DNA from 3 places in the Dyella sp. 05T440 genome. Region 1 is predicted to be linked to each of the others. Evidence: predicted binding sites of a transcription regulator. Region 1 holds the regulator's gene; each other region holds the start of a gene.

Region 1 (7,212 bases):
CTGTTCGTCTTCGGTGGGCAGTCCCTTCTGGCGCAGGAACAGGAACTCGGTGCGATACAAGCCCACGCCGTCGGCGCCGCGTGCGCGCGCCATCGCAATATCGGCGGGCATTTCCGCATTGGCGAACAGGCGGATGTCGACGCCGTCGCGGGTGCGAGTGGGTGCGTTCGCCAGCGTGGCGAGGCGGCGACCTTCAGCCGCGGCTTCGCGCTGCCAGGCGCGGTAATGGGCCAGGTCCTGTGCGGTGGGATGCACCACGGCCTCGCCGCGTTCGGCGTCGAGCAGGATCAGGTCGTCATCGTGGATGGTCGACAATGCATCGCGCGCGCCCACCAGCATGGGCAGATCGAGGCTGCGCGCAAGGATCGCGCTGTGCGAATACGGGCTGCCCGAACTGGCGACCACGCCGAGCAGGCCGGCGCCGGCGAGGTGCGCCATGTCGGCCGGGGCGATGGTGTCGGCGATCAGGATCTCGCCCACGCGCGCGGCCAACTTGCGTTCTTCGCGACTGGTCTGGCGCTGCAGGGCGGAGATCACGCGCCCGATCACCTGGTCGACGTCTTCCTTGCGCGAGCGCAGGTAGGGATCGTCCATCGCCTCGAACACGGCCGCGAGGCGATCGCGCTGCTTCTTGAGCGCTGCGCCAGGACGGTAATGGCCGATTCGAACGAGATCATCCAGGCCGCGCAGCAGTTCGGGATCATCGAGCAGCAGGCTGTGCGCATCGATGAACTCGTTCACTTCGCGCGCGAGCGCGCCGTGCAGCTTGCCGCGCAGCTCGCGCAGTTCCTGCCGCGCGGTATCGAGCGCGCGATGCAGCCGGGCAAGTTCGCTTTCGACTTCGTCTTCATTGAGCGGACGGGTGTCGACCAGGTAGCGACTGGGCTGCACCAGGCGGGCGCGGCCAAGAGCCATGCCTTTTGCTGCCGTGGTGCCTGTCAGTACCTGTCTCATGCATGCCTTCCATGGTGTAACGGCCGGTCCGGCCGTGCGCGACGTCGGCATCCGGCCAACGTGTCGAATGCTGGATGAGAAAGATCGCACGACGCAGCCCACCGGGCCGTGAATACGGCCTCAGCTCGGCAGTCGCGGGCGATCTTTTTGCGCACTCAGGCTCCTTCGTCGAACTTGCGATCGAACAGCGCCACCACGGCGTCGATGGCGGACGCTTCGTCCGGGCCATCGGCGCGAACCACCAGCGGCGTGCCGATGCCGGCGGCCAGCATCATCACGCCCATGATGCTTTGTGCATTCACCTCGCGGCCCTTGCTGATCAGCCACACGGTGGATTTGAAGCCTTGCACCAGCTGCACCAGCTTGGCCGAGGCGCGGGCATGCAGGCCCAGTTTGTTGGAAACAACGATCTCTTTCTCAAGCATGGTCGATGAAGATTCCTCCGCGGCCACCACTGGCGGCGATTTCCGCCAGCTCGTCCAACGGTTTTTCTGCGTAATTGAGTACGCGCAGCAGCATCGGCAGGTTCAGTCCCGATACGCAGCGCAAGCGCACGCCCAGCGCACTGAGCGACAAGCCGATATTGCAGGGCGTGGCGCCGTAAAGGTCGGCCAGCACCAGCACACCGTCGCCTTCGTCCAGCTCGCGTGCGTGCTTCGCCGTAAGCGTGCGCATCACATCCGGATCGGAGTGCGGTGGCACTTCGGCTGCCTCCACGCGCAGGGGCAATTTGGGCAGCACGTGGTGGGCGGCGGAGATCAGCGCCTGGCCGACCGCCTCGTGCGTCATCAACAGCACGCCGACGCTCATGACGGCGTGCCGATCCGTAGTGCAAGGATGCTCAGCATGGCTATCACTCGAGTTCGCGATGGAAGGTAAGCACGCCATTGCGTAGCGCGCGGTAATGGGCGGCAAGCTTTTCCACCAGATACACCGAGCGGTGTCGACCGCCGGTGCAGCCGATGGCGATGGTGACGTAGCTGCGGTCGTCCGCTTCGAAGCGCGGCAGCCAGGTGTCGAGCCAGCGCGCCGTATCGGCAAAGTATTCGGCGACCAAGGGCTGCGCATCGAGGTAGGCGCTCACGGCGGCATCCTTGCCCGACAACGGGCGCAGCGTTGGATCCCAGTGCGGGTTCGGCAGGCAGCGCGCGTCGAATACGAAGTCCGCGTCCAGCGGCAGGCCGCGGCGGAACGCGAACGACTGGAACATCAGCGTAAGGCCTTCGGTGGCCTCCGCATAACCGGCGGCGAACAGTCGGCGCAGCTGATGCACGTTCAGTTCGCTCGAATCGATCACCTTGTCGGCAATGGCCGAGAGCGGGCGCAGCACGCGACGCTCTTCGGCGATCGCATCGGCCAGCGACAGGCCTTGCCACGACAGCGGGTGACGGCGACGCGTTTCCGAATAGCGCTTGATCAGCACGTCGTCGCGGCAGTCAAGAAAGATCAGATGCGCCTTCACGCCGGCAGCGGCCAGCTCCGACAGGATGGCCGGCATGCGCTTGAGGTCTTCGCCAGGATTGCGCACGTCCACGCCGACGGCGACATGGCGACGCTTGCCTTCCACATTGCGGCTCACCGCCGCCACCAGCTGTGGGAGCAGGGCGGTGGGAAGGTTGTCGACGCAGTAGAAATCCAGGTCTTCCAGCGCGCGCAGGGCCACTGTCTTGCCGCCGCCGGACATGCCGGTGAGCACGATCAGGTTGATCGCGTCGGCTGGGTTGCTAGTGGATATCGTGTCGCTCATGGGTCACCACGGAGGCAGCCGGCGCATCTGGTGCGCCTGGCGGTCGATGAAAGTCTGTGCCGGGTCGATGCCCTTGCTCTTGAGCACGTGGTTGCGCACCGCGGCCTCGACCAGCACGGCAAGGTTGCGACCGGGTGCCACCGGGATGGTGATCATCGGCACCGGCACCTCGAAGATTTCGCGGTGGCCGATATCGCCGGTAAGGCGCGTGAGTCCATCGGTGTCTTCCCCCTCGCGCAGTGGTTTCAGGTGCACGACCAAGCGAAGGTATTTGGATGGCTTGACCGCGGTGTGACCGAACATCTCGCGCACATTCAGCACGCCCAGCCCGCGCACTTCCAGCAGGTCCTGCAGCAGCTCGGGGCAGGTGCCGTCGATTACGTCCGGCGCGATCAGGGTGAATTCGGTGGCGTCGTCGGCGACCAGTCGATGACCGCGGCTGATCAGTTCCAGCGCAAGCTCGCTTTTGCCCGAACCCGATTCGCCGGTAATCAGCACGCCGATGGAAAACACTTCCAGGAACACGCCATGCAGCGTGACCTTGGGCGCCAGGATGCGCGCCAGGTGGTATTGCATCCAGGTCAGCAGCTCGTGGCCGCGCTTGGAGCTGATCCACAGCGGCGTATTGGTTTCTTCCGCCACTTCGCGCAGGTCGCTGGGGATGGCCTGATCCTTGGTCACGATCATCGCCACCGGCTGATAGGCGGCAATCTTGTTGATCGCCTCCCAGCGCTGGCGCGAATCCAGGCTGTCGAGGTAGTTCAGCTCCTCGGTGCCGATGATCTGGATCTTGTTCGGATAGATGACGTTGAGGTAGCCGATCAGCGAGGGGCGGCGCGTGGTCGTCGCGGCTTGTTCGAGCGCGCGCGATTCGCCGCGCATGCCGGACACCCAGCGCAAGGCCATGCGCTCGTGAACGCTGTCATAGAGTTGTCGGGCGGAGAGCCGGTCCAAGCTTTGTCCTTTGCGCCGCCGGAACAGGGCAGCTACATGGACATTGTGCCAGTTCACACCGGCGGACGCCTTGGATGAGGCAGAGGGCCCGCCCGGAGCCGGGCGGGCCTGGCACAGATCAGCCGTACAGGCGCTCCTCGCGGGCGGCGCGCTGATGTTTGTCGCAGATCTTCTCGCGGTGCTTGCGCAACTGGGTCACCAGCTTGTCGAAGAGCACGTCGATGGAGACGTACATGTCATTCTCAAGCGCTTCGGCGTGCAGGGTGCTGCCCGTGACATTGAGCGTGCCCTCGGCGCGCTGCTGCAGTTTGTTCACGGAGAGAACGATGCTCAGGCTGAGAATGCGCTCATCGAGGCGGGTGAGGCGGTCAAGCCGGTTGTTCACGTGATCCCGAAGGGCCGGGGTGACTTCAATCTGCTGACCGCTGAGTTGAACTTGCATGTTGCGCCTCCTCTGGTACTTGCCGCAGACGCGGCTGGAATCGATGCGCCGGACGCCCATGTCGTGGCCGACACACCTTTGAAAACTCCGGTATTGCGAAGGTTTTCTCAGGCCTCCTCACCAAGTCGGGATAGTCACTATGCACCTCTGAAGTTGCCCGTGCGTTAGAAAGACCTTCACGCCTCAGACATGACAGATTTCCCGTCGTATCGACTTACCTATGAGTATGGGGACGCCTTTTTTGCCGCCAAGTTCCCGGGGCGGTTTGCCGCAGACGGGGGCAAACTCGTTCAGCCAGCGCGCTGGCGCTCGCTGGAGCTGGGAATACGCATGGCTTCGCGGTATTTGGCGACGGTGCGTCGGGCAACCTGAATGCCCTTGCGATGCAACTCCTCCGCGATGGCCTGGTCGGACAGCGGCTTGCGCGGGTCCTCGGCATCGACCAGCTTGCGCAGCATGGCCTGGATGGCGGTGGCCGACGCACTGCCACCGTCTTCGGTGGACACGCCGCTGGAGAAGAAATGCTTGAGTTCGAACGTGCCCCGCGGCGTATGGATGTATTTGCGGGTAGTTACACGTGAAATGGTCGATTCGTGCATGCCCACTTCCTCGGCCACTTCGCGCAGCACCAGGGGGTGCATTGCTTCGGGGCCGTAATCGAGGAAGGCGCTCTGCCGGCGCACGATGGCTTCGGCCACCTTCAGCAGCGTCTCAGCGCGCGATTCCAGGCTCTTGATGAGCCAGCGCGCCTCCTGCAGCTGTCCGCGCATCCAGCTGGCGTCGGTGCCGCGGGCCTGGGCGATCAGGCCGCAATAGTGCTGGTTGAGTCCGAGTCGCGGCTGGCAATCGGGATTGAGACTGACCCGCCAGCGACCCACGTCTTTGCGTGCATAGACATCGGGGGCGACATATTCGACCGGCGTGATATCGAGCGCCGCGCCCGGCCGTGGATCGAGGCTGCGGATCAACACGGCTGCAGCGGCGGTATCGTCTTCGCTCACGCGCAGCTTGCGCGCAAGCCGTGCGATGTCGTTGCGCGCGAGCAATTCCAGTTCGGCGTCGACGATGCGCAAGGCAAGTTCGCGCTGCGGTGTGTCCGCATCAAACTGCTCAAGCTGCACGCGCAGGCAGTCGCGCAAGTCGATGCTTGCCACGCCGGTGGGATCGAAGCGCTGCAGCATGTGCCGCACGTACTCCACTTCCGCTTCGGTCGCCCTGACGTCGGTGGGCAGGGCCGCGATCAGCGACTCCATGCTTTCGGTGAGATAGCCATCCGGATTGAGTGCGTCGATCAACACCGTGGCGATGGTGCGATCGCGCGCGCTCATATGCGTGAGGTTGAGCTGCCACAGCAGATGTTCCTGCAGCGTTTCCTGGGCGGCGCTCTGCGGCTCGAAGCCGTCTTCGTCCGCGTTGTTGTTGCGCGAGGAGGCGCCACTGAGCGAGAAGTCGACCGGATCGTCGCTGCCGCCGTCGCGCTCCACATCACCCCATTCGGGTGCTTCGGCGTCGTCGACAGTATCGCTGCTGCTACTGGAGCTGGACGAGCTGACCGGTATCGCATCCATCGGCGGCTCGGACTCGCGTTCGTCACCCTCGAGATTGTCGGGGTTGTCGTCGGCGAACTCGAGCAGGGGATTGCTTTCGGCGATCTGACGCAGCTCAGCCTCGAGCTCAAGCTGCGACAGCTGCAGGAGGCGAATGGCCTGTTGCAACTGTGGTGTCAGCGTGAGCTGCTGATTGAGGCGAAACTGCAGTCCGGGTTTCATGCCAGCCGGTCAGGATGAACGTGAAGGTCATCCTAACTCTTGCCTCCTGGGTCGGCCATAGGTCGAAGGCGAAATCGCGTACTACCTCAGATTTAGCCCTGACGGTCGGCTGTTCCGCAGCCGTTACAGGCGGAATTCGCGACCCAGGTACACCTCGCGGACCTTTTCGTCGGCGAGGATATGTGCTGGCGTTCCGCGCGAAAGCACTTCACCGTCGTTGAGGATGTACGCGCGATCGCAGATGCCCAGCGTCTCGCGCACATTGTGGTCGGTGATGAGCACGCCGATGCCGCGTTCCTTCAGATGGCGCACGATGCGCTGGATTTCGCCCACCGAAATGGGGTCGACGCCCGCGAATGGTTCGTCCAGCAGCATGTAACGCGGATGCGCGGCCAGTGCGCGTGCAATTTCGACGCGGCGACGTTCGCCACCGGACAGGCTGATGCCCTTCTGGTCGGCGATATGCGCGATCTTGAGCTCGTCCAGCAGGCTTTCCAGCTCGTTGGTGCGACGCTTCTCGTCCCAGCCTTCACGCAGTTCCAGCACCGCCATGATGTTGTCGGCCACGGTAAGGCGACGGAACACCGAGGCTTCCTGCGGCAGATAACCGATACCGAGCTTGGCGCGCTGGTGCATCGGCAGGCCGGTGATGTCCTGCTTGTCCAGCTTGATGGTGCCGGCGTCGGCTTCGATCAGGCCGACCACCATGTAGAAACACGTCGTTTTGCCGGCGCCGTTGGGGCCGAGCAGACCCACCACCTCGCCTTCGCGGATGGAGAAGGCAAAATCGCGCACGACCTGGCGCGCCTTGAAACTTTTTTGCAGACCTTCAGCAGACAGCATCAGTGGCCCTCGGCCGGTTTCGTGGCCGGTTGCGGCGGCGCCGGCGGCGTGCCCGGCTTCGGCGGCGTGGCGGCAGGAGCCGGAGCCCCTGCGGGCTTCTGCTTGGGCAGGATCACGCCGTGCACCAGGCCGTCGCCGGCGGCTTCGCCGGTGATCAGCGAGGTCTGCGTGTTGTAGACCAGCTTGTCGCCATGAAACTCACCGCGACCCTGCTGGCGCACCACGGCGTTACCTGTGAGCACCGCAATGCCGTTGATGTTGTCGTAGTCCAGCTGCAAGGCATCGCCCTGCATCAGGTTGCCGGCGTCGTCGAGCTGCTCGATATGGGCCAGGTTGCCCGTCACGACCGCACGCGCCACCTGGGTGTCGGCATCGAGGTAGAGCTTGGCCAGGGCGCCAGTCAGCTTCATCGTGCCCTGCGTAGCCACGACATTGCCGGTGAGCGTGGTGACCGTATTGGGCGCGTTGAACCCGTCCATGGACTTGGACGAGAAGTTCATCGG
Region 2 (7,212 bases), on a different contig from region 1:
GCATCAGCTGGCCCGCCTGATCGAGCTGGCCATCGCATAGCAGGGTGGCAAACGTGCTGCCTTGCTCGCGCATGCGCGCGCCAGCGGCCGAGAGTGCGCCAGCGGCGGCGTTGCTGGAGCGGCCTGCAGTGAGGCGGTCGAGCGTGCGGCTGAGGGCCTGGGTGTCGAACCAGCGGCGATCGAGCGCGGCCGGCTCCTGCAGCGCCAACTCCATCGCCTGGCGCAGGCCTTGGGCGGCTTCGCGCACGGTGAGGCTGAGGCTGGCCGGATCTTCGCCACTTTCGCTCTCCAGCCAGTCCAGCGCGAGGCGATGGCCGAGCAGGGCGCCGCGGCTCAATGCTTCGGACTGGCGGGTGGCTTCCGCCGAACGACGATGCCACGCGCCCAGCGCGGCTTGCGCCGCGACGGCGCGGGCGTGGTGGACATCCTGGTTCTTCTGCATGCTGCCGATGCGCTCGCCGATCTGGCGCAGCGCTTCGCCGCTGTCGCGCAGCGAGGTTTCGGTCTGGCTGAGGCCGCCCTGCGCGCGGTCGAGGCGCTGCAGGCCTTGCTGCACATCGCCATCCAGCTGCAGCGAGAAATCACCGATGGAGCCGGTGACCGTTTCGATCTCGTTGGTGGCCAGGCTGGTTTTCTCGGCCAGCTGTTTCACTTCGTCGGCCACGACGGCAAAGCCGCGACCAGCTTCGCCAGCGCGGGCGGCTTCGATGGCGGCATTCAATGCCACCAGGTTGGTTTGGTGGGCGATTTCCTGCACCACACTGGTGAGCTTGCGGATCTGCGCCACTTGTTCGGCGAGCTTGCTCTGGTTGCGGTTCATGGCCGACAGCGCCGTGCGCAGCAGGCGCAGCTGGCCGTCGAGCTCGCTCACGCTGCGCTCGCTGGTCTCGCCGGTCTGGCGTGCATAGTCCAGGCCGGTGCCAATCTGTTGGAGGGATGTCGAGATTCCGGCACTGCCGTCCGTCAAACGGCCGACGTCGTCGCGGCTCTCCTGCGCCGACTGGTGCATGGACGCCTGCTCGCGCGCCAGCTGCTGCGATGCACCCAGCACCAGGCCCAGCTGCTCCATCGTCTGCATGGCCACGGCCACGGGCGGCCTGGCAGTGAGAACGGCCGCCAGCAGCGGCGCCAATGCCTGCGCTGCGCGCGGATGGCGGGCCGTCAGCTGTGCGACCTGGGCGCGATCACCCGCCGCGGCAGCGCGGGCAAGTTCGGCGAGGTGCTGGCTCCAGATCAGACTCATGGGTGGATCTTTCCTTCCTTTAGGGTCGCCTCCGGCATCGGCGGCGAACGTCGGAACTTGAGAAGCAAGCGACGTGCCATGGCGATGTTGCTGCTCAAGCCGATGCGCTGGCGGCCGATACGCGGGAGATAAAGCGGCTGGGCCGCGGCGAGGAATCCGCATGAGCGCGTGGATGGACAAGGTGGAGCAGCAGACCCGGCTGGCGGGTCACAACCGCGTGGCCATGCTGTTGTTCCGGATGGGCGATGAGCAGCTGTTCGGCATCAATGTATTCAAGGTGAGGGAGGTGATGCGCCGTCCTCCGATGGAGCGCATGCCCGATGCGCATCCGCTGATTGCCGGCAGTTGCGACTACCGCGGCACGACGATACCCGTCATCGATCTGGCGGTGGCGCTGGGCTACGCGTCTTTGCGCGACGTGAGCTCGGCACACCTGATGGTCACCGAGTTCAGCCGCAGCGTGCAGGGCTTCCTGGTCGCCGAGCCGCAACGGCTGGTGCATTGCGATGGCGAATCGCTGGCTGCGCCGTCGGCAGCGCTGGGCTTTGGCAGTCGCGTCAATGCCGTGACTCGCGTGGACGGCTCCTTGGTCGCCGTGGTCGACGTGGAGCATGTGCTGGCCACGCTCAATGCCAACACCACCGAATTGTCCGCGCCGATGCAGCGCATCGCGCGCGTACATGATCTGCAGCCGCGGCGGGTGATGGTGGTGGACGATTCGCTGGTGGCGCGCAACCAGCTGGTGAACCTGTTCCGCCAGATGGACGTGGAATGCGTGGTCGCCCAGGATGGCCGCGAGGCGCTGGAGCGGCTGGAGGCGCTGGCGGAAACGCAGGGCGAGGAAAGCGTGACCCTGGTGGTGTCGGATATCGAGATGCCGCGGATGGATGGTTACGCGTTGACGCGGGCGATTCGCGAAACGGCGTCGCTGCGGTCGCTGAAGGTGGTGTTGCACAGTTCGATCAGCGGGATATTCAATGAGGCGATGGTGCGCGAGGTGAATGCGGATCGCTTTGTGGCGAAGTTTCAGCCGGATTTGTTGGCGCAGACGGTGTTGGAGTTGATGCCGGAGAGGTTTGAAGGGTTTTGATTTTTGGGGGCGATGTTGCTGAGGCCGTGATCGTCGCGACTTGCTCCCTCTCCCCTTCGGGGAGAGGGTTGGGGTGAGGGGCCAATCTAGCCTCACCGTGTGGCGGTGCTGCAGTCTTCTTTTGCTCGTCATCCCGGCGTAGGCCGGAAGCGCTCTTCAACAGCCGAATGGCTGGTCATCCGGTAGCGAAAGTCTCCGGTTGTTGCCCTATCGCCAGCGTGCCGCCTACGCGGCGGGCGTTTCGTCTGCCTGCCGGCAGCCGAGTTACTTTCTCTTGCTTGCCCAAGAGAAAGTAACCAAAGAGAAGGGCCCCCCGGATGACGCGCCTTCCGGGCCTTTGGCCCTCCAGGTGCGCGTGCGGGTTGCGGGGTTTTTCGACAGGACATCCCTGTCCTGTCGAAAAACTGGCCGCATCCATGCGGCCACCCTTCGGGCTTTCCTCCACCCGCCCGCCGCGTCATACGGGGACCCCGGGTCAAGAGCCGCATCAAGAGCCGCATCAAGAGCGCACGGCCAGTCGTTGCCCGGTGTGCTTCTCTTGTGGGAGCGCACCCTGTGCGCGACAGCCCCACGGCGCGGTACGCCGCAACTCTGCGGTCGCGCACAAGGTGCGTTCCTACAAGGGGTGCGCAGATTCGTGGGTGGCGGACCAATGATGACGGTCTGCCATTTGTGGGAGCGCACCCTGTGCGCGACAAACCTACGCAGCGGTACACCCAGCGTGGCGGTCGCGCACAGGGTGCGCTCCCACAGGCAAGCGCCAGGTGTGGCGATGGCTGAGGGTTGAGACGCTTGAGAGCATGGCGTGGACACTCCTTCAGTCCATGCGTCAGGAAGCCGCTACCGCCCGCGTCGAAATTCCGACTCCCACCCGAAAACCCACTCCAAGGCCTTGCGCAAAATCCGCGTAAACCCAGCAACGGCGCGGCCTGCCAGCCGCGTTGTGAACCGTGGCACGCAAATTGCTCAAACCGTCCCGCGGCCTCCGCCGCAGGAGTGAGTGATGAGTTCGATCAACGACAACCTGTTCGGATTGCACACGCAGGCGCTTGATACGTGGCAGCGGCGCAGTGAAGTGTTGGCGAGCAATCTGGCCAATGCGGACACGCCGGGATACCTCGCGCGCGATGTCGACTTCAAGAAGGCCATGGCCAATGCGAGTGGCAACAGCAATACGCTAGCCATGACGATTACCCAGCCGGGGCAGATCAATCCGCAGGCGCAGTCGGCGCAACAACTTGCGTATCGCACGCCCACGCAGCCCTCGATGGACGGCAATACGGTGGACACGCAGGTGGAGCAGGCGAATTTCGCCGCTAACGGCGTGCACTACCAGGCCAGCCTGTCCTTTATCACGGCGCAGATCCACATGCTGCGCACGGCCATCACCGGAGGCCAGAGCTGATGTCCTTGTTCAAGATCTTTGATGTCTCCGGTTCGGGCATGGCGGCGCAGTCGCTGCGGCTGAACACGGTGGCGTCCAACCTTGCCAATGCCGACAGCGTGTCGAGCACGCCCGAAGGCGCGTATCGCGCGAAGGAGCCGCTGTTCTCGGCGGTGCAGCGCGCGATGGGCGGGGCCAAGAGCGCCGATGCGGACAGCTCGGTGGGCGTGCAGGTGAAGGGCGTGACCGAAAGCCAGGCTGACGTGCAGGCGCGTTACGAGCCGGGCAATCCGATGGCAGATGACACGGGTTACGTCTATGGCAGCAACGTCAACCCCATCGATGAGCTGGTGAACATGATCACGGCGTCGCGCTCGTACCAGAACAACGTCGAGGCGATGAATACCACCAAGCAGCTGATGCTCAAGACACTCGACCTCGGCAAGTAAGCCGGCAGGAAACCCCATGTCCACGATTCCAAGCAGCACCAGCAATACCAATACGAACAACTCGAGCAGTTCCAGCTCGAGCAGCTCGTCGAACGTGAATTCGGCGCTGTCGAGCACGATGACGCAGGCTGATTTCCTCAAGTTGATGACGGCCCAGCTGCAGGCGCAGGACCCGACCAACCCGGTCGACAACTCGCAGTTCGTTTCGCAGATGGCGCAGTTCAGCCAGTTGTCGGCCACGCAGCAGCTCGATACCGACCTCCAGACGATGAGCAGCAATGTCACGTCGAACATGCAGACCTCGCAGGTGCTGAGTTCGGCGAACCTGGTGAATCGCGATGTGCTGGTGCCGGCCGGCTCGGCCACGTTTGACGGTACTGACGCGATAAAGGGCGCCATCAATGTGACCGCCGCGAGCAGCCCTACGGTGCAGGTGCTCGATGGCAGCGGCAACGTGGTGCGCACGATTGCACTCGGCGCACAAAGCGCGGGCCTGGCGCAGTTCAGCTGGGACGGCAAGGACGATAACGGCAATACGGTGGCCAAGGGCACTTACACGCTGCAGGCGAGCAGTGGCTCGGGCAGCGCCAGCACCTCGTTGGACACCTATGTCTCCGGCACGGTGACGGGCGTGGGTTATGGCGGCAGCACGCTGGGCACGTACTTGCAGGTATCGGGCGTGGGCGGCGTGCCGCTTAGCCAGGTGGCACAGATTCTCTGACGCTACACGCGTCCACTCACACGAGGAATAGAACATGGCACTCAACACGGCGCTCAGCGGCATCAACGCTGCCCAGTCCGATCTCAACGTCATCGCCAACAACATCGCCAACGCCAACACCACCGGCTTCAAGGGTTCGCGTGCGGAGTTCGCGGACATCTTCGCGGTGACCGGCCTCAACCTCAATTCCACCGCGGTGGGCAGCGGCGTCACGCTGCAGGACGTGGCGCAGCAGTTCAATCAGGGCGACCTGCAGACCACCGGCAACAGCCTGGACCTGGCCATCAATGGCAACGGCTTTTTCGCGGTGAACAACGGCAGCGGCGTGCAGTACACGCGCGCCGGCGATTTCATCAAGAACTCCAACGGCTTCATCACCTCGCCGGATGGTTCGCGCCTGCAGATCTACCCGCCCAACGGCAATGGCGGCTTCGACATGAGCACGCTGTCCGACTTCAGCTGGCAGACCGCGCAGAGCAGCGCCACGGCGACCTCGTCGATCACCTTGTCGTCGAACCTGCCGGCCAGCGCCACCGTGCCGACCAATCCGTTCAGCACCACCGATTCGACCAGCTACAACAACGCCGCGCCGGTCACCGTGTACGACTCGCAGGGTGGCTCGCACCAGGCCACGATCTACTACGTGAAGACCGGCACCAATACCTGGAACGCCAATCTTTATGTGGACGGCCAGAGCGCCGGCACGCAGCCGATGACGTTCGACAGCACCGGCAAGCTCACCACGCCGACCACCGGCACGTTGGCCTTCAACCCGGTCAATCTCGGCAACGGTTCTTCGCCGCTGACGCTGTCGCTCAACGTGACGAATATCACTCAGTTCGGTACGGACTACTCGGCCGCCCCGATCATCCAGAACGGCTTCGAAGCAGGCACCTTGTCGGGTCTGGACATCGACGAAAAGGGTGTGGTCACGGCGACCTATTCGAACAACCAGAGCACGCAGATCGGCCAGGTGGCCATCGCCAACTTCGCCAACGTGCAGGGCCTGCGCCAGCTGGGCAATACCACCTGGGTGGCGAGCACCGATTCGGGCCCGGCCACGATGGGTACGGCGAACTCGGGCGAGTTCGGCACCATCGAGTCCGGCGAGCTGGAAAGCTCCAACACGGCCGATACCACCGCACAGCTGGTCGACATGATCCAGGCCCAGCGCAACTACCAGGCCAATGCGCAGGTGCTGTCGACCGACAACACGCTGGCGTCGTCCCTGTTCAACGCCGTCTCGCGCTGATAAGCCATGGACCGTTCCGTCTACGTAGCGATGACCGGGGCGACGCAGATCATGCGCGCCCAGGACGCGGTGAGCCACAACCTGGCCAATGCGTCCACGGTCGGCTTCAAGAGCCAGATGTCCGCGTTCCAGAGCGTGCCGGTGCTTGGCGATGGCACGCCAGCGCGTATCAATGCGGTGACCCATGGCATTGGCCAGAGCAGCGCGCAGGGTTCGCCGGTCAACACCGGGCGTTCGCTGGATATTTCGGTGCGCGGTCCCGGTTTCATTGCGGTGCAGGCGCCGGACGGTTCGGAAGGCTATACGCGTGCGGGCGATCTTCAGCTCACCGCCGATGGTGGGCTGACCGATTCGCGCGGCAACCCGGTGATGGGCAGTTCCGGGCCCATCACCATTCCGCCGTCGACGGATATCAGCGTCGGTTCCGACGGCACGATTTCAACCGTGCCGCAGGGGCAGGGCCCGAACTCGGTATCGCAGATCGACCGCATCAAGCTGGTCAATCCCGATGTCGCGCAGATGACGCAGGCTGGCGACGGCCTGATGCATATGAGCGATGGCAGCACGGCCGCCGCCGATGAAAACATCACCATCGCCTCGGGCGAGCTCGAAGGCAGCAACGTCAATGCATCGGCGGAGCTGGTGAAGATGATCGCGCTTTCGCGCCAGTACGACATGCAGGTGAAGTCCATCAAGACCTCCGAGGACAACGCCGATTCCAGCCTCAAGCTGCTGCAGTCCAACTAAGCCTGACTTACACGGAGTAACCGATGTTTTCTTCCCTGTGGATTGCCAAGACCGGCCTGGACGCGCAGCAGACGCGCATGGACGTGATCTCCAACAACCTGGCCAACGCCAACACCACCGCGTTCAAGAGTTCGCGTGCGGCGTTCCAGGACCTGATGTACCAGAACAAGGGCCAACCCGGATCGCAGACCACCGAGCAGACGCTCAACCCGTCGGGCCTGATGCTGGGCACCGGCGTGAAAGTGGTGGGCAACGAAAAGCTGTTCACCGAAGGCAACCTGACCCAGACCGGCGGCTCGATGGATGTGGCCATCCAGGGTCGCGGC
Region 3 (7,212 bases), on a different contig from region 1:
GGCGTGCAGCCGCATGCGTTGAACGAGCTGGACGAAATCATGGAGCGCCAGTTCGCCGGCGGCAACACCAAAAAGCTCAAATCCGCGAGCGTCGGTGGCCTCAAGGCCGCGGCCAATATTCTCAACGCGATGGAAACCAGCCGCGAAAACGAGTTGATGGCGGCCATCCGTACCCACGACTCGGGCCTGAGCGGCCGCATCGAAGAATTGATGTTCGTGTTCGAAGACCTCGGTGACCTCGACGACCGCAGCATGCAGACCCTGTTGCGTGAAGTGCCGACCGCCCGCCTGGTTACTGCGCTCAAGGGCGCCGAGCCCGGCGTGCGCGAAAAGATCTTCGCCAATATGTCCAAGCGCGCGGCCGACATGCTGCGCGACGACCTGGAAGTATCCGGTCCGGTTCGCCTCAGCGAAGTGGATTCGGCACAGAAGGAAGTGCTCGCCATCGCGCGCAAGCTGGCCGATTCGGGTGCCATCAATCTCTCCGGCACAGGTGACGAGCTGGTCGCATGAACGCCGTGATGAACCGTGACAAGTTGCTGCCCTTTGAACGCTGGCTCCCGCCCGAAGTGGGCGAGCCGGTGGCGGTCGAGCCGACGCCAGAGCCGGTGCAGCAGCCGACCGTGCGCGAGCTGGAATCGATCGAGCAGCAAGCGCGCGAAGAGGGCTATGCCGCGGGCCTCGCCCAGGGCATGGCCGAGGCGCAACAGGTCTTGCACGAACGCATGCAGCGACTGGACGCCTTGCTGGAATCGGCCGCCCGTCCACTGCGCAGCATGGATGAACTGGTGGAACTGGAACTGACCCGCCTGGCCATGACGGTGGCGCGCCAGGTGTTGGCGCACGAGTTGCGCACCACCCCCGACCTGGTGGTGGAAGCCGTGCGCCAGGCGGCGCTGGCGCTGCCTTCGGCCAGCGGCAACCTGCGCGTGCGCCTGCATCCGGATGATCTGGCCTTGCTGCGTTCGCTCGAGATGGTGGAGTCGCACTGGCAGCTGCTGCCCGACAACAGCCTGCAGCGCGGCGATTGCCTGTTGGAAAGCGAGCGCTCGCGTCTCGACGCCCGCGTTGAAACACGGCTCGCCGCGGTCGTGGATGCCGTGCTCGGCGCCGAAGCCGAAGGCATCGATGAAGATGCCGACGAGGTGCGTGGATGAACGCGCCCAGCCCGTCGCGTGCCGCCTTGTGGCAGGAGCGACTGGCCCGTCGTCGGCAACGCGCCATCGGCGCGCGCACGCTGACCGTGGAAGGGCGTCTGCGCCGCGTGGTCGGCCTCACGCTGGAAGCGGAAGGCTGCGAGGCGCCCCTGGGTGCGCGCTGCCTGGTCACCACGGCTGATGGCAGCGAACTGGAAACCGAAGTGGTCGGCTTCGCCGATGAACGCCTCTTGCTGATGCCTGTCACCGAAATGCATGGCGTGCTGCCCAACGCCCGCGTGCGTCCATGCGCGCATACCAGCGGCCTGCCGGTGGGCATGGCTTTGCTGGGCCGGGTGGTCGGTGCCGACGGCGTGCCGCTCGATGGCCTTGGCCCGCTCGATGTGGACGAGCACGCCCTGCTCAAGAACGAACCGATCAACCCGATGGCGCGCAAGCCGATCGATACGCCGCTGGATACCGGCGTGCGCGCGATTAACTCGCTGCTCACGGTCGGCCGCGGCCAGCGCCTTGGCCTGTTCGCCGGTTCGGGCGTCGGCAAGTCGACCCTGCTCGGCATGATGACGCGCTACACCGACGCCGACGTGGTGGTGGTGGGCCTGATCGGCGAGCGCGGCCGCGAAGTGAAGGAATTCGTCGAACACACGCTGGGCGCGGAAGGGCGCGCACGTGCCGTGATCGTCGCCGCGCCGGCGGATGCGCCGCCACTCAAGCGACTGCGCGGGGCGCAGTACGCCACCGCGATCGCCGAGTGGTTCCGCGATCGCGGCCAGCGCGTGCTGCTGCTGATGGATTCGATCACGCGCTATGCGCAGGCGCAGCGCGAGATCGCGCTGGCGATCGGCGAGCCGCCGGCCACCAAGGGTTATCCGCCGTCGGTGTTTGCGATGCTGCCGGCCTTGGTGGAGCGCGCTGGCAATGATGCCGAAGGCCGCGGTTCCATCACCGCGTTCTACACCGTGCTTACCGAGGGCGACGACTATCGCCACGATCCCATTGCGGATGCCTCGCGCGCGATTCTCGACGGACATATCGTGCTGTCGCGCGATCTGGCCGAAGCGGGTCACTATCCCGCCATCGATATCGAGGCATCGATCAGCCGCGTGATGCCGGCGGTCGTGAAGCGCGAACACCTGCGTTCCGCCCAGCGTTTTCGCCAGGTCTATTCGGCGTATCGCCAGCAGCGCGATCTGATCACAGTGGGTGCTTACCAGAAAGGGTCCGACCCGCAGGTGGATCACGCCATCGCCATGTGGCCGCGCTTGCGCGACTTCCTGCAGCAGGAGGTGGACGCGCCGACCACGCTCAACGACGCCATTGGCGCACTTGAAATGCTGACCGCCGGAGGCACGCCGTGACATCCCGCGCAAACCGCCTGCAACCTGCCGCCGACCTCGCGCACGACCGTCAGGAAACGGCCATGCAGCGCCTGGCCGAGCAGCAGCAAAAGCTCGCCAAGGCCGAGCAGCAGCTGGAAGAGCTGCAGAAATACCGCGCCGAGTACGCCGAGGCGCAGGGCGGGGTGAGCGTGAGCGCCCTGCTCAACCGGCGTCAGTTCGTGGAGCGCATCGACCAGGTCATCGCGCAACAGATCAACGAAGTGGCGCGCCAACGCCGCGTCCTTGATGGCGCGCGCAACCAGTGGCGCGAAGCCCACGCCCGCGAGCAGGCGCTGGGCAGTGTGATCGACCGCTACCGCGAGCAGGAACGCAAGAGCGAGGACCGCCGCGAACAGGCCGAGGTCGACGAACGCAATCAGTACCGCCGGCCGGCGAGGGGGCTCTCGTGAGCACCGCCATCAACGCATTCCAGGAGATCATCGTATGACCTCGTCCATTGCCGCGGTGGTGAATCTGCCGCCGCCCACGAACGCGCCTGCCAGCGATACGACGAGCGCTTCGTCCAGCGATCCGAACAAGGATTTCAGCAAGCCCTTGCAGCATGCCCGTCAGCAGTTGGCGCGGCAGAGCGACCCGTCACGGCCCGTGCACGACCGGCACGCATCGGCAAAGGCCAGCCCCTCGACTCCATCGCAGTCACCCGCCAAGAGCAAGCAGGACGACAAGGACGACGACAAGTCGGCCTCTGACGCGCCCGCCGCTGCCGCCGCGATGCTCGCCTTGCTGGGCCAGAGCGTGCCGGCTTCGGCGGCTGCCAGTGCGGTCCCGGCGGCGGCTGACGGTGAAGATGCGACGGACGCTGTCACTGCCGCGGCTGCATCCGTTGTGACGCCGGCCACCGTCGCACTGCTCGGTGCTGCGCAAGCAGCGGGGCAGGCAAAGGCAGGCGGCGTGGCTGACCTGGACAAGGGCTTGGGTGGGATTGAGGACAAAAGCCTTTCCATGGCGACCCAGGACGTGGGCGACGGCGATGACGCCGTGGCCGCGCCGGCGACCGATACCACGCCGAGCACGCAGGGCGATGCATTCAGCACGGCCTTGCAGGCATTGACGGCGTCTTCGAGCCAGGGCAATCACAGCGATGACTCGGTCGATGCACTGAAGAATCTCACTGCCCAGGCGATGTCGCAGCAACCGCAGACTTCGTCGAACGTGGCGACCGCGCCCGCTCCGCATGCGCTCACGATGCAATCGAGCGTGGGGTCGCCTTCGTTCGGGCAGGAACTGAGCCAGCAAGTGACCTGGCTGGGTGGCCAGGACGTCAAGGAGGCACGCATCCGCCTGCATCCTGAGGACCTCGGCGAGCTTGATGTGAAGGTGAGCGTGAAGCAGGACCATGTGGACGTGGCCTTCATCGCGCAACACCCGCAGGCCGTGCACGCCGTGCAGCAGACGCTGAGCCAGCTTGATTCGATGCTGGCGCACCATGGTTTGACCTTGGGGCAGGCGCAGGTGGGGCAGGGGAATACGGGGCAGGGTTCTGCTCAGGCCGGGACGTCGGGTGGTTCCTCTTCCGGGTCTGAGAGTGGGGTGGCTGAGGGTGTTGGAGAGTTGGGTTCGGTGGCGGGGGCGGTGATGAAGGTGGTGGGGTTGGTGGATATGTTTGCGTAACCCGCTTCTGCTCCCTCTCCCCTCCGGGGAGAGGGTTGGGGTGAGGGGCGGGTGCTCGCGGGAACTTTTCTATTTGTCGTCCCGGCGAAAGCCGGGACCCAGAGCCTCGGTGTTTAGTTGTCGCGATACAGCGACCTGGCTCGCCTGCCGCGGGCTTCGGTCCTCCTGCCGGCGACGCAAAGCTAGTCCCCTTTTTGGGAAGGCCGGGTCACTTTCTCTTGCTTGCCCAAGAGAAGGTAACCAAAGAGAAGGGCCCCCGGATGACGCGCCTTCCGGGCTGCGCCCTCCAGGTGCGCGTGCGGGTTACGGGGTTTTTCGACAGGACATCCCTGTCCTGTCGAAAAACTGGCCGCACCCATGCGGCCACCCTTCGGGCTTTCCTCCACCCGCCCGCCGCGTCATACGGGGACCCCTAGGGCAAGAGCCACATCAAGAGCCGAACAACGCCCTGGCGTCGCGGGCCGGCAGCTTTTTTGTAGGAGCGCACTTGTGCGCGACCAGCCTACGGAGCGGTGCACCCAGCGCCGCGGTCGCGCACAAGTGCGCTCCTACAAGGGTGCGCTTGCCGTGGATCTTGGATTAATGGTTGCGGGTCGCCCTTTGTGGGAGCGCACCCTGTGCGCGACAACCCTACGAAGCGGTACATCCCAGCGTGACTGTCGCGCACAGGGTGCGCTCCCACAGACAGGCGCCGGGCGCGACAAGCTTCCGACCACCGCCACCACCCCGTCACGCCCAATCCCCGACACGCGTCAAGAAAGCGCCGCGATGCCGTCGCGATACCGCGCAAACCCAGTCGCAGCAACGTCTCCCGCCGATGGCATGCCGTTTGCAGATAACGGACATGTGCCGCCCGTGGCGGGTGGCCGATGACTGAACTTTGATAGGGATTGATTTCGCATGGCTCAGAACGAGCAAGCAGAAGCGGCGGCCGCAGCGCCCAAGAAGGGATCGAACAAGCTCGTGCTGATGATGGGCGTGGCGTTGCTCGCCATGGCCGGTGTGACTGGTTACCTGGTGATGAACTCTCGCAGCAGTGCGCATGGTGCGGAGGGGGATGAGCCGAAGGTGGCGCTGTCCAAGCAGGAGCAGTACCTCATGCTGGATCCGCCGTTTGTCGTCAATTTCAAGGACGACCAGTCCATGCGCTTCCTGCAGGTGGGTGTGAGCCTGATGTCGCATGACGCGGCGGCGCTGGCGGCGGCCAAGGATGCCGATCCGGTGATCCGCAATGCGCTGGTGATGCTGTTCAGCAGCCAGGACTACTCGATTCTCAGCGACGCCGCGGGCAAGCAGAAACTGCAGGCGCAGGCGCTGGACGCGGTGCGCAAGATCATCGAGAAGCGTCTGGGGCGTCCGGGCGTGGAAGCGCTGTACTTCACCAGCTTCGTGATGCAGTGACGGGACAGCGGCGATGAGCGACCTGCTTTCACAGGAAGAAATCGATGCCCTGCTCGACGGCGTGGAAGGTGGCGCCGTCGAAACGGGCAATGACGAGCCCTTGCCGCCCGATGCGGTGATCTCGTACGACTTCACCCAGCAGGACCGCATCGTGCGCGGTCGCCTGCCCACGCTGGAAATGGTCAACGATCGCTTCGCGCGCTTCTTCCGCACGGCCGTGTTCGGCGTGCTGCGCAAGACCTGCGAAGTGTCGGTGCTCGGCGTGAAGATGATGAAGTTCGCCGAGTACGTGCATGCGCTGGCCGTGCCCAGCAACCTCAACCTGGTGCGCATCAAGCCACTGCGCGGCACCGCGCTGGTGGTGATGGAGCCGCGCCTGGTGTTCACCGTGATCGACAACTTCTTCGGTGGCGACGGCCGTTTCCATGCGCGCATCGAGGGTCGCGATTTCACGCCGACCGAAAACCGCGTCATCCAGATCATGCTGACCGAGTTGTTCGCCTCGATGGTGGAGGCGTGGGCGCCGGTGCTGCCGCTCAACTTCGAATACCTCAATTCCGAAATCAACCCGCAATTCGCCAACATCGTCAGCCCCACCGAAACGGTGGTGGTGTCCAAGTTCCATATCGAACTCGACGGCGGCGGCGGCGAAGTGCATCTGACCCTGCCGTATGCCATGGTCGAGCCGATCCGCACCTTGCTCGATGCCGGCGTGCAGAGCGACCGCGTCGATCGCGATCACCGCTGGGCCGAAACGCTGCAGGACGAAGTGCTGGATGCGGAAGTGGAGCTCAGCTCGCTGCTGCTCGAAACGCGCCTGAGCATCGGTGAATTCCTGCGTCTTCGTCCCGGCGACGTATTGCCGATCCAGCTGCCGGAATTCAGCACGGTATTCGCCGAAGACGTGCCCGTGTTCCGCGGCCGCTACGGCCAGCACAACGGCCGTACTGCCGTCCGCTTCCATGCCCAGACGGGGCGCCGCGAAGTGCGCCTGTCGACCGAAACCACCCTGGAGATTGACCTCGCATGACCCCCAATGACGCCGCCAGCGCTACCCAGCGCGTCGAATTCGATCAGCTGACCGCCCCGCTGGGCGAAGGCTCCGAAGTCAACCTCGACATGATTCTTGATGTACCGGTCACGCTCGCCATGGAAGTGGGCCGCACCCGCATCAGCATCCGCAACTTGCTGCAGCTCAACCAGGGTTCTGTGGTGGAACTCGATCGCTCCGCCGGCGAACCGCTGGACGTGTTCGTCAACGGCACGCTGGTGGCGCACGGTGAAGTGGTGGTGATCAACGACCGCTTCGGTATCCGTCTCACCGACGTGATCAGCCCGGCCGAGCGCGTGCGCAAGTTGCGGTGAGCACGATGATGGCCCTGGTCCTTCCCGTTGCCGCTGCGCCCGAGATTAATGTGGGTGGCGAGCTGGTGCGCGTGGTGTTGAGTCTCGCGGCGATCATTGCGCTGATCTTCGTGGCCGGCTGGTTCAGCCGTCGGCTGCAGGCACGCACGACGCCGGGCGGGCGCCGCATGCGCTGCGTGGAAACCATGGCGGTGGGTGCGCGCGATCGCCTGATGCTGGTGGAGGCAGACGGCAAGCGTCTGCTGATCGGCATGGGGCAGGGCGGCATGCGCACGCTG

What was found. The regulator sigma-54, encoded in region 1, starts transcription at its own class of promoters, with help from an activator protein. The targets are predictions, from matches to a motif close to TGGCACGNGCNTTGC.
Region 2: a site for sigma-54 is predicted at 3,285-3,299, ahead of flgB (flagellar basal body rod protein FlgB). Genes of this name have one in related genera too.
Region 3: a site for sigma-54 is predicted at 4,987-5,001, ahead of AC1DE1_RS15125 (flagellar basal body-associated FliL family protein). Genes of this name have one in related genera too.

What each region holds. Positions count from the first base shown of each region.
Region 1 is NZ_JBFTKN010000009.1:15,690-22,901, reverse strand. Features, by position in the region: gene ptsP (phosphoenolpyruvate--protein phosphotransferase) at 1-954, opposite strand, end outside; gene AC1DE1_RS12930 (HPr family phosphocarrier protein) at 1,110-1,379, opposite strand; gene AC1DE1_RS12925 (PTS sugar transporter subunit IIA) at 1,372-1,764, opposite strand; gene rapZ (RNase adapter RapZ) at 1,808-2,701, opposite strand; gene hprK (HPr(Ser) kinase/phosphatase) at 2,705-3,655, opposite strand; gene hpf (ribosome hibernation-promoting factor, HPF/YfiA family) at 3,774-4,097, opposite strand; gene AC1DE1_RS12905 (RNA polymerase factor sigma-54) at 4,388-5,866, opposite strand; gene lptB (LPS export ABC transporter ATP-binding protein) at 5,990-6,709, opposite strand; gene lptA (lipopolysaccharide transport periplasmic protein LptA) at 6,709-7,212, opposite strand, start outside.
Region 2 is NZ_JBFTKN010000011.1:26,846-34,057, forward strand. Features, by position in the region: gene AC1DE1_RS14995 (methyl-accepting chemotaxis protein) at 1-1,243, opposite strand, end outside; gene AC1DE1_RS15000 (chemotaxis protein) at 1,404-2,333, shown strand; gene flgB (flagellar basal body rod protein FlgB) at 3,337-3,738, shown strand; gene flgC (flagellar basal body rod protein FlgC) at 3,738-4,166, shown strand; gene AC1DE1_RS15015 (flagellar hook assembly protein FlgD) at 4,183-4,887, shown strand; gene flgE (flagellar hook protein FlgE) at 4,922-6,139, shown strand; gene flgF (flagellar basal-body rod protein FlgF) at 6,146-6,886, shown strand; gene flgG (flagellar basal-body rod protein FlgG) at 6,910-7,212, shown strand, end outside.
Region 3 is NZ_JBFTKN010000011.1:49,931-57,142, forward strand. Features, by position in the region: gene fliG (flagellar motor switch protein FliG) at 1-513, shown strand, start outside; gene AC1DE1_RS15105 (flagellar assembly protein FliH) at 510-1,157, shown strand; gene fliI (flagellar protein export ATPase FliI) at 1,154-2,515, shown strand; gene fliJ (flagellar export protein FliJ) at 2,512-2,946, shown strand; gene AC1DE1_RS15120 (flagellar hook-length control protein FliK) at 2,981-4,168, shown strand; gene AC1DE1_RS15125 (flagellar basal body-associated FliL family protein) at 5,069-5,569, shown strand; gene fliM (flagellar motor switch protein FliM) at 5,583-6,599, shown strand; gene fliN (flagellar motor switch protein FliN) at 6,596-6,934, shown strand; gene fliO (flagellar biosynthetic protein FliO) at 6,940-7,212, shown strand, end outside.